2 regions of the Ferrovibrio terrae genome follow, and region 1 is predicted to be linked to the other one. Evidence: riboswitches for the same ligand, from Rfam matches in the RefSeq annotation. Region 1 holds a riboswitch; the other holds the start of a gene.

Region 1 (5,216 bases):
TGCGCGTGGCGCTGAACGATGTGGCGCACAGCCAGATCGGCGCCGACCAGGCGATGCAGGCGATCCGCACCATCTCGCTCGAAATCAAGGGCATGGGCGGCATGTTCAAATATCCGCTGCTGACCGCCTTCGCCAAATCGCTGAACGACTTCACCAGGGATATGGGCGTGCCGACGCCGATCCAGCTCGACATCATCGCGGCGCAGATCGATGCGCTCTATGTGGTGATGGGCAACCGCATCCAGGGCAGCGGCAGCAAGATCGAAATGCAGCTGCTCAGCGCGCTGGAAGAAGCCGCGCGCAAATACAGGCACTGATCTAGAGCAGCCGCCACAACGGCAGGCCCGACAGGGCGGCGAAGGCGCAGAGCGCCAGCGCCACGCGGCGGAACTGCTGTTCGCTGGAACGCGCGAACAGCCGGCTGCCCAGCGAAAGTGGCAGCAGATAGGCCGGGATCAACGGCAGCGACATCAGCAGACTGGTCTGCGTGAACAGCCCGCTCCACCAGTAGGCGATGCCAGACGCGGTGGCCGTGAAGCCGAAAAACACGATCAGGTTGGCGCGCACGGTGGCGGCATTGCCCTGGCCGCCGAGCCAGAGCAGCACCACCGGCGGCCCCGGCAGGGCAGCCGCCCCACCGCTCAATCCCGCCAGCATGCCGGTGCCCAGCGTGGCCGGCAGACCGAGCCGCCCGGTATAGCGCCAGCCCAGCGCCATCAGGACGACGGCGAGCAGAATCACCAGGCAGATCACCCAGCGCATCACATCGGCATCGGCCACCACCAGCAATGCGACGCCGAACGGCACCGCGATCACCGCGGCGATGCCCAGCAGCAGCACCTCGCGCCAGATGCAGCGGCGCACTGCGGCGGGCAGCATGGCCAAGGCGGCAATATCGTCGGCGATGAACAGCAGGATGGCGGCGAGTTTCGGCTCATAGAGCAGGCTGGCGATCGGCATGAACACCATCGCGCCGCCAAAGCCGGAAAACCCGCGCACCAGGCCGGCCAGCGCAGCTGCGCCGGCCACTGCCCAGTAACGCGGTTCGGTCAGAAAGAGAAAACTGTCAGGCAACCAGGATGACGACGCCGGCGACAGCCACGGCGGCACCGGCCGCGCGCGTCAGCACCGGCGTGGCAACCTGCTGCGACAGCAGGGCGACGACAAGGCCGACGCCATGCAGCAGCGCGGTGGCCAGCAGCATGCCACCAGCATAAGCCGTGGCGACGCCAGCGCCCATTTCCGTGCCATGCGCATAACCGTGGAACAGGGCGAAACCGGCGGTGACCGCCATCGCGGCGGCCAGCGGCGGGCGGGCGGCGAAGGCGACAGCGAGGCCGAGGATCAGCACCGACAGCGCAATGCCGGCCTCGACGCCGGGCAGTGCAATTCCGTTCAGCGCGAGCAGGAAGCCGGCGCCCATCGGCAGCACGAAGGCGGCGGGCAGCAGCCAGAGACCTGAGCGGTTGCCGGTGCGGGTGGCGAACTGCACGGCCCACAGGCCGACGGCGATCATGGCCAGCAGATGATCGAAACCGCCGAAGGGATGCGCGAAGCCTTGCGCGAAGCCGGCGTCATGCGCTTCGCCGCCCGGATGACCGGGATGGGCCAGCGCCGGAAGAGCAAGGCTTGCCAGAAGGATGGCCGGCAGAACGGCCTGACCGAGCTTTGACTTGCCGATCTTGAAATTGAAGGACATGGCAACCTCTTTGAAACGCGCGCAGAAAATGCGCTGCATGCGGACCCACCCGATCCCTTTTTGCCCAAGCGCGGCCGGTTTGACAAGACCGGGGGCGCGGCTTACCGTCCGGCGCGATGGTTCACCGCCATGTCATGCCTGACATTGCGGTGATGAAAAGGGAACGCGGTGCCGGTTTCTGATACAGAAACCGCAAGCCGCGGCAGCCCCCGCTACGGTAGGCGGCGAGCGGCGTGCAACAGGCCACTGGCAGGATGTGACAGTCCCCCGGGAAGGCGCACGAACCGTTACGACCCGCAAGCCCGGAGACCTGCCATCGCCCTTGGTCGAACGGATGTGCCGGACGGGGTGTGTCGGTGCCCGGCCTGTGCCATTCTCGCCACCCTTCCCGCGACAGGGGAGACATGGCGGCGGACCGGCGGGCCAATCCGTGTCGGCGTCATGCAACAGGACGCTTGAAGAATGCAAAAGACTGCAGCCGCCGCCAACAAAATCCCCGCAACCGTCGTCACCGGCTTCCTCGGCGCCGGCAAGACCACGCTGATCCGGCACCTGATCACCAACGCCAATGGCCGGCGCATCGCGCTGATCGTCAATGAATTCGGCGAAATGGGCATCGACGGCGATCTGCTGAAAAGCTGCGGCGCGCCGGACTGCAGCGAAGACGACATCATCGAACTGGCCAATGGCTGCCTGTGCTGCACGGTGGCCGATGATTTCCTGCCGACGCTGCAGAAGCTGCTCGACCGGCCCGAACCGCCGACGCATATCGTGATCGAGACCTCGGGCCTCGCGCTGCCGAAGCCGCTGGTGCAGGCCTTTGCCTGGCCCGGCATCAGGAGCCGCACCACCGTGGACGGCGTGATCACCGTGGTGGACGCCGCCGCCGTGGCTGAAGGCCGCTTTGCCGATGACGAAGAAGCGCTGGCCGCCCAGCGCGCCGCCGACCCCAGCCTGGATCACGACAATCCGCTGGAGGAACTGTTCGAGGACCAGCTCGGCTGCGCCGATCTCGTGCTGCTGAACAAGGCCGACCTGCTGGACGAGGGCGCACTGGACAATGTGCGCGCCGAGATCGCCGCGCATCTGCGCCAGGGCGTGAAGACCCTGTCGATCAGCAAGGGGGAGATCGCCGCCGACATCCTGCTCGGGCTGCGGGCGGCCGCCGAAGATGACATCGCCGCGCGCAAGTCGCATCACGACACTGAGGACGACCACGACCACGAGGATTTCTTCAGCTTCTCGGTCACGCTGCCGGAACAGGCTTCACCCGATGCGCTGCTCGACAGCCTGCTGCCGGTGATCGCAGACCACGACATCCTGCGCGTGAAGGGCTTTGTCGCCGTCGCCGGCAAGAAGATGCGGCTGGTGCTGCAGGGTGTCGGCATGCGGCTGTCGCATTATTACGACCGCGACTGGCACGGCCATGAGCCACGCGCCACGCGGCTGGTGGTGATCGGCCAGGCCGGCCTGGACGAGGCGGCCATCCGCGCCGCCCTCGCCGCCATCTAAGGCCCGGTGCCGGGAGCGCGCCGCCGTGCATCTGCTCAATGCCATACCCGGCGGCACGGCGACGACCGATGGTGCAGTCGATCTGGGCCAGACGCCCGGCGACATTGTCATCCTCTCGGCCGCCGATACCGAACTGGCGGCGCTGAGCAGCGCGCTGTCCGGCCTGCCCGACGACTTCCCGCGCCTGCGGCTCGCCAACCTGCTGCAGCTCGGCCACCCTTACGCGGTCGATCTTTACGTCGAGAGCGTGATCCAGCATGCCAGGCTGGTGATCGTGCGCCTGCTCGGCGGCCAGAGCTACTGGACCTATGGTGTCGAACGGTTGAGCGATCTCTGTCGCGCGCGCGGCATCCTGCTGGCCTTCCTGCCGGGCGACCGCCAGCCCGATCCGGGGCTGGATGGCTTCTCCACCGTCGATGACGGCAGCCGCGCGGCACTGTTCGACTATTTCCGCGAAGGCGGCATTGAAAACCTGCAGAACTGCCTGCGCCGCGCAGCCGCGCTGATCGGCCATGATGAAGACCCGCCGCCGGCACGGCCGCTGCCGGCCGCCGGCATCTACTGGCCGGGCCTGCACGATCCCGATCTCGACAGCCTGCGGCCGCAATGGAATGCGCTGCATCATGGCCTGCGTCCGGTGGCCGCCATCGTGTTCTACCGCGCGCTGATGCAGGCCGGCGATCTGGCTGCCATCGATGCGCTGGTCCAGGCGCTGTCGGCCGAGGGCCTCAATCCGCTGCCGATCTTTGTCACCAGCCTGAAGGACCGCATGTCAGCCGATATCGTCGGCACGCTGCTGGATCATGCGCTGCCCGACGTGATCCTGAATGCGACCAGCTTTGCGCTGGGAAATCCGACGGGAGGCGACAGCGGCACGGATGATCCGCTCGGGCAATGCGATTGCCCTGTATTGCAAGTCGTGTTCGCCACGCAGCCGCGCGAGGACTGGGCCACCTCCACGCGCGGCCTCAATCCGCGCGATCTTGCCATCGCCGTCGCTTTGCCGGAAATCGACGGCCGCATCATGACCCGCGCCGTCGCCTTCAAGGCCGAGGCGCAGTTCGACACCCGCACCGAATGCAGCATCGTTCGGCTGCAGCCCGATCATGGCCGTTGCGCCTATGTGGCCCGGCTGGCCTGCGCCTGGTCGCGGCTCGGCCGCCTGTCGCCGGCCGAACGCAAGATCGCCGTGGTGATGGCGAATTATCCCAATCGCGACGGCCGCATCGGCAACGGCGTCGGCCTCGATACGCCGCAGAGCGTGGTCGAAGTGCTGCGCGCCATGAAGGATGCCGGCTACGAGCTGAACGCGCTTCCCGTGAGCGGCAACCGGCTGATCGAATCCCTGATCGAAGGCGTGACCAACGATTTTGCCGCGCTGGCCGGCCGCCGCGTGCGCGTGGTCTATCCGCTGGCGCTGTATCGCCGCTTCTTCGAGACATTGCCGGCCACGATCCGCGCCGCCGTCAGCGCACGCTGGGGCGAACCGGAAGACGATCCGCATATCGATGCCGGCCCCGATGGCGGCAATGGTTTCGCCCTGCCGGTGCTGCCGCTCGGCAATGTGGTGGTGATGATCCAGCCGGCGCGCGGCTACAATATCGACCCGACGCGCAGCTATCACGATCCCGACCTGGTGCCGCCGCACCACTATTTCGCGGCCTATGCCTGGCTGCGCGAAAGTTTCGGCGCCGATGCGGTGATCCATTTCGGCAAGCATGGCAATCTCGAATGGCTGCCGGGCAAGGCGCTGGCTCTCTCCGAGGACTGCTACCCGGAAGCGGTGTTCGGCGCGCTGCCGCAGCTGTATCCCTTCATCGTCAACGATCCCGGCGAAGGCACGCAGGCCAAGCGCCGCACCTCGGCCGTGATCCTCGACCACCTGACGCCGCCGCTGACCCGCGCCGAAATCTATGGCGACCTCGCCGGCCTCGAGCAGCTGGTCGATGAATATTACGAAGCCGCCGGACTGGATCGCCGCCGCCTGCCGCTGCTGGCCGAACGC
Region 2 (5,216 bases), 1.1 Mb from region 1:
GAAGACGGCACGATCTATCGCCTGGTGCCAGAAGACAAACGCGCCTGGCATGCCGGCACAGCCTTCTGGCGTGGCGTGCGTGATGTGAATGCCCGCTCCATTGGCATCGAACTGGTCAACCCCGGCCATGAATTCGGCTATCGCGAATTTCCCGCCGTGCAGATCGATGCCCTGATCGCGCTGCTCAGGGATATCGCCAGTCGCCACGAGGTGATGCCGGGCAACTATGTCGGCCATTCCGATGTGGCGCCGCTGCGCAAGGAAGATCCGGGCGAGTTGTTCCCCTGGCGCCGCCTGCATGCTGCCGGCTTCGGCCGCTGGTGGGCTGCCGATTTCAAGGTCTCGCCCGGTGCCCCCACATTGCGCGCCGGCGAACGCGGCGGCGCGGTGCTGGAATTGCAGGTGGCGCTCGACAAGATCGGCTATGCCATCGAAGGCAGCGGTATCTATGATACTCACACCGAGGCCGCGGTGCGGGCCTTCCAGCGTCACTGGCGGCAGGACCAGGTGGACGGCGTCAGCGATGCCGAAACCACCAGCCTGATCCATCACATCGCCGAGCAGATGACGGTGCGGCGTATCAGCAGCGCGCGCGCGGGCTGAGCCATTTCCCCTGCCCGTTTCCGCTTGACTGGCGCTGGCGCAGGGCCTACCTGTGCGCCGGTGCCAGACGGCTGGACGGTCGCGGCGGGTTAAACCGTCGAGGAAAGTCCGGGCTCCACGGAAACACGGTGCCGGGTAACGCCCGGCGGGGGCGACCCCAGGGACAGTGCCACAGAGAGCAGACCGCCATGACTTGTCATGGCAAGGGTGAAAGGGTGCGGTAAGAGCGCACCGCGCGACCGGTAACGGAAGCGGCATGGCAAACCCCACCGGGAGCAAGACCAAATAGGGATGGCAGCAGGCGCAAGCCTGCAGAACTGTTTCCGGTTCGTCATCCGGGTCGGTCGCGCGAGGCGTCCAGCAATGGGCGTCCCAGAGGAATGGCCGTCCAGTCTGCGCCAGAAGCAATTTTGGTGTGGATGGACAGAACCCGGCTTACAGGCCGTCTGGCACCCTGCTTATTCCGAATTGACAGACTCAGCGCAGCTGTGCAACTTGCAATCCGACGGTGCCCGCTAGGGCCTAACTGGGAACGCGGTGCGAATCTTCCTCCAGGAGATTTAAAGCCGCGGCTGCCCCTGCAACTGTAAGCGGAGAGTTTTTCGTCGAGTAACCACTGGTGCCGCACGGCGCTGGGAAGGTGACGAAAAGCAACGACCCGTGAGCCAGGAGACCTGCCGTCATCCGTGGTCACACGCGATCACATCGGGCAGGGTGTTCCGGTGGGTAGTCCACCGTTCGCCTGCTTTCCTCACAGGCCTCGGAGACAACCTCGTTCGCGGTGACGTGCCACAAGGCCCACCGCATGAGGTTTTCACATGGCCCGTTCCAACTCTCACCGGACGCAATCCGTCCGTCTCTCCATTCCTGTTCTCCTGCTCTCCACCGTCTCCGCACTGGCACAGGATGCCCGCCTGCCGACGATCAGCGTCGCCGGCCAGCAGCCGAATGAAGACGCCGGCCTGCAGCTGGCACAGCCCGCCGCCACCGGCAGCCGCCTTGGCCTGACGCCGCTGGAAACCCCGGCCAGCGTCGAGGTGATCACCGAGGAGACTATCCGCGCGCGCGGCTACGCTACCGTGACCGAGGCGGTGAGCCAGGCGGCTGGCATTAGTTCAACGGCCGACCCCGGCAATGGTCATAGCGCCATCTCGACCCGTGGTTTCATCGGACACAATTCGCTGCTCCGGCTTTACGATGGCACGCAGATGTATGTGGGCGCCGGTACGGTCACATTCCCTTTCGATACCTGGACGGCGGATCGCATCGAGATCCTGCGCGGACCGGCATCGGTGCTCTACGGCGCCGGCGGCATTGGCGGCGTCGTCAATGTGGTGCCCAAGAAGCCAAGCGCGACATTCCAGAATGAGGCCATGTTCGAGTTCGGCAGTAACCTGGAACGCCATGTCGCCGCCGGCAGCGGCGGGCCGATCAACAGCAAGGTGTCCTACCGCGCCGATGTCAGCGGGCGGAAGTCCGACGGCTGGGTGGATCGCGACGAAACCGAGAGTCTTGTCTTCGGTCTGGGTCTGCGGGCGCAGGCGAGCGATACCCTCGCTATCTCGTTGTCGCATGACTATGGCTATCAGAATCCGTCGCGCTATTTCGGCACGCCGCTGATCAACGGGCAGCTCGACGAGAGCATCCGTAAAAAGAATTACAATGCAGAAGACAGCCTGATCCAGTATCGCGACAACTGGACACAGCTGAAATTCGAATGGGAAGCCAGCGACAGTGTAACCTTCAACAACACCCTGTACCGGCTCACCACCAATCGCCATTGGCGCAATATCGAGTCATACAGCTACAATGCCGGCACCGGTCTGATCGACCGCGCGGATGCACTCGAAATCGCTCATGACCAGGTGCAATACGGCAACCGCTTTGATGCCACGATCGAAAGCTCCGTCCTGGGCCTGAAGAACCAGAGTGCGGTCGGGCTGGATGTGAACCAGGTCGACTTCAAGTATGCGCATAATTTCGATAACGGAGCCGCGCTCACCAGTGTCGATCCGTTCAGTCCGCAGGTCGGATTGTTCCAGAGCGATGACCCGTTCCGCCCACGCCACCAGACCCAGACCAAGCAGTACTCGCTGTTTGCCGAAGATCGTTTGTCGGTCACTGACAAGTGGACGCTGGTCGGTGGGCTGCGCTTCGATCATATCGTGCTGAATCGCGATCAATTCGATAATGCTGCGAACAGCTTCGAGAAAACGTTCGCGGATCTCACCTGGCGTGCCGGTACGGTCTATAACCTGACGCCGGACCTGGCTGTGTATGGCCAGTATGCCACGGCGACTGATCCGGTTGGCGGAATCCTCAATCTGTCGGCCACCAACCGCGGCTTCACGCTGGCGACCGGCAAGCAGACCGAGGTCGGCGTCAAGCAGTCCCTGATGAATGGCCGCGCGGAATGGACTTTGGCCGGATACCATATCGTCAAGACCGATATCACCTCGCGTGTGCCCGGCAACCCGACGCTGACGCAGCAGATCGGTGAGCAGTCCACGCGCGGCGTTGAATTCGCCACGGGCTTCGATCTGGCGCGCGACTGGCGACTGGAAGGCAACGCGACCTGGCTGGATGCGCGGTTCGACGAGTTCACCGAAGCGGGCGGCGCCTCACGGGCCGGCAACACGCCGCCGAAGGTGCCTGAGCTGCTGGGCAACCTGTGGCTCACCTGGGCCTTTGCGCCGGAATGGAAGGCGCGCAGCGGTGTTCGCTATGTTGGTGAGCGCTACAGCGACAATGCCAACCTGAACAAGTTGCCAGACTACACGGTGGTCGATCTCGGGCTGGAATGGACTCCGCACAAGGATGTCAGTATCGGGTTTCGGCTCTACAACCTGTTCGACAAGGTCTATGCGGAGACGGCCTATAACGACCAGCAGTGGGTGCTGGGCCTGCCGCGCACGGCCGTCGTGTCCACCCATGTCAAATTCTGAGGCATGAAACGCTTTCTTCGTCAGGCGCAGCGCTGGCTGTATCTGATCCATCGCTGGATCGGGATTGCCACCTGCCTGCTCTTCGCCATGTGGTTCTTTTCCGGCGTGGTGATGATGTATGTCGGTTTTCCGGCGCTGACGGAAACCGAACGCCGTTCCCTGCTGCCCGTCATTGACGGGCAGCAGCTGCGGCTTTCGCCAACTGACGCACTTGCGGCGGCGGGGTTGTCAGAATGGCCGCGCGGCCTGCGGCTCGAAATGCTGGCCGGTGAACCGGTCTATCGCATCGCCGGCTGGAATGATGCGCGACTGACCATTTCGGCGCGCGATGGCCGCCGGATAGAAGCCGTCGATGCCGCCCGGGCCGTTGCCGTCGTGCAGCGGGTGCGACCCGCGCCAAAGGCCACGACTATTCTTGAAGACCGCGACCAGTGGAGCGTGACGGCGCGCTACGATTCATTGCGCCCGTTCTACCTGGTCTCGCTGAACGATCCGGCGGGGACGCAGCTCTATGTGTCCTCGCGCACCGGCGAGATTGCGCTGGACACCACGCGCAGCGAAAGGTTCTGGAACTGGCTGGGCTCGGTGCCGCACTGGATTTATCCCACCGTGCTGCGCCGGGATGCGCCGCTGTGGCGCGATGTGGTTCTGTGGCTGTCGGGCCCCGCCATCGCCGTAGCCATCACGGGAATCTGGATCGGCATCCAGCGGCTGCGGCCGCAGCGTCGTTACAGCAACGGCGCCATTTCGCCCTATCGCGGTTGGATGCTGTGGCATCACTGGGCTGGCATCATCGGCAGCGTCTTCCTGCTGGCCTGGATCATCAGCGGCTGGATTTCGATGAACCCGAACAACTGGTTCTCGGGCCGCAACACCGAAATGGCGGCGCTGCAGCGCTATGCCGGGCATACGGCGGCCGATTTCCCGATCGCGGTGGTGCCAGAGAATCATGCAGTCGAACTGCGGTTCCTGTGGGTCGGGGGCACAGCGCTGGTGATGCAGTATCGTGCTGACAGCAGCGGGGCAGGGCAACCGTTACTGGAATCGGCCGCCATCTTTACGGCGGCCACTGCGCTGATGCCCGACGCATGCGCGGTGCTGCGCGACATCCTCACCGAGGAAGACGCCTACTGGTATTCGCATCACACCACGCGGACCCTGCCGGTGCTGCGCATCGGCTTTGACGATCCGGACGGTACGTGGTTCCATATCGATCCGCAGAGCGGCGAAATCCTGAATCGCATGGATGACAGCCGGCGCAGCTACCGCTGGCTGTTCAACGCGCTGCACAGTTTCGATTTCCGCATCCTGCTGAGCTGGCGGCCGGCCTGGGACATCCTGCTGTGGGGCATGTCGATCATCGGTTTCGCCGCATCCATCAGTGGTGTCGTGATCGGCTGGCGCCATCTGCGGCGCAAGATTGATCGTTAGACGTTCAGCGATTGACGCGCAGGATGAAGGCATCCGGAATCTGTTCCGGGCATTCGACGAATTGCGGCTCGAAGATCGCCGAGAAGCCCTGGCGCGCGCGCGTGTCGAGGCACCACTTCTTGCCGTCGATGCCTTTGAGTGACAGGCCGCCGCCCTTGATGTCCCACAGCTGTGGCAACTGCTCCAGCATTTCAGTGTTCAGCGCGCAGGCCGAGGCGACCAGGATCTGTGCGCGCG

Evidence for each region. A riboswitch is a leader RNA that binds a small molecule or an ion and turns the genes downstream of it on or off. The one in region 1 is predicted to bind cobalamin.
Region 2: linked by a shared signal. The riboswitch ahead of FNB15_RS13245 (TonB-dependent receptor) and the one ahead of cobW (cobalamin biosynthesis protein CobW) in region 1 are both predicted to bind cobalamin.

What each region holds. Positions count from the first base shown of each region.
Region 1 covers NZ_CP041636.1:1,588,477-1,593,692, reverse strand. The annotation lists gene FNB15_RS07780 (hypothetical protein) at 1-317, shown strand, start outside; gene FNB15_RS07775 (sulfite exporter TauE/SafE family protein) at 319-1,029, opposite strand; gene FNB15_RS07770 (HupE/UreJ family protein) at 1,067-1,699, opposite strand; cobalamin riboswitch at 1,800-2,031, shown strand; gene cobW (cobalamin biosynthesis protein CobW) at 2,162-3,211, shown strand; gene cobN (cobaltochelatase subunit CobN) at 3,237-5,216, shown strand, end outside.
Region 2 covers NZ_CP041636.1:2,712,679-2,717,894, forward strand. The annotation lists gene FNB15_RS13235 (peptidoglycan recognition protein family protein) at 1-603, shown strand, start outside; RNA gene rnpB (RNase P RNA component class A) at 667-1,057, shown strand; cobalamin riboswitch at 1,093-1,299, shown strand; gene FNB15_RS13245 (TonB-dependent receptor) at 1,422-3,548, shown strand; gene FNB15_RS13250 (PepSY domain-containing protein) at 3,552-4,979, shown strand; gene FNB15_RS13255 (hypothetical protein) at 4,984-5,216, opposite strand, start outside.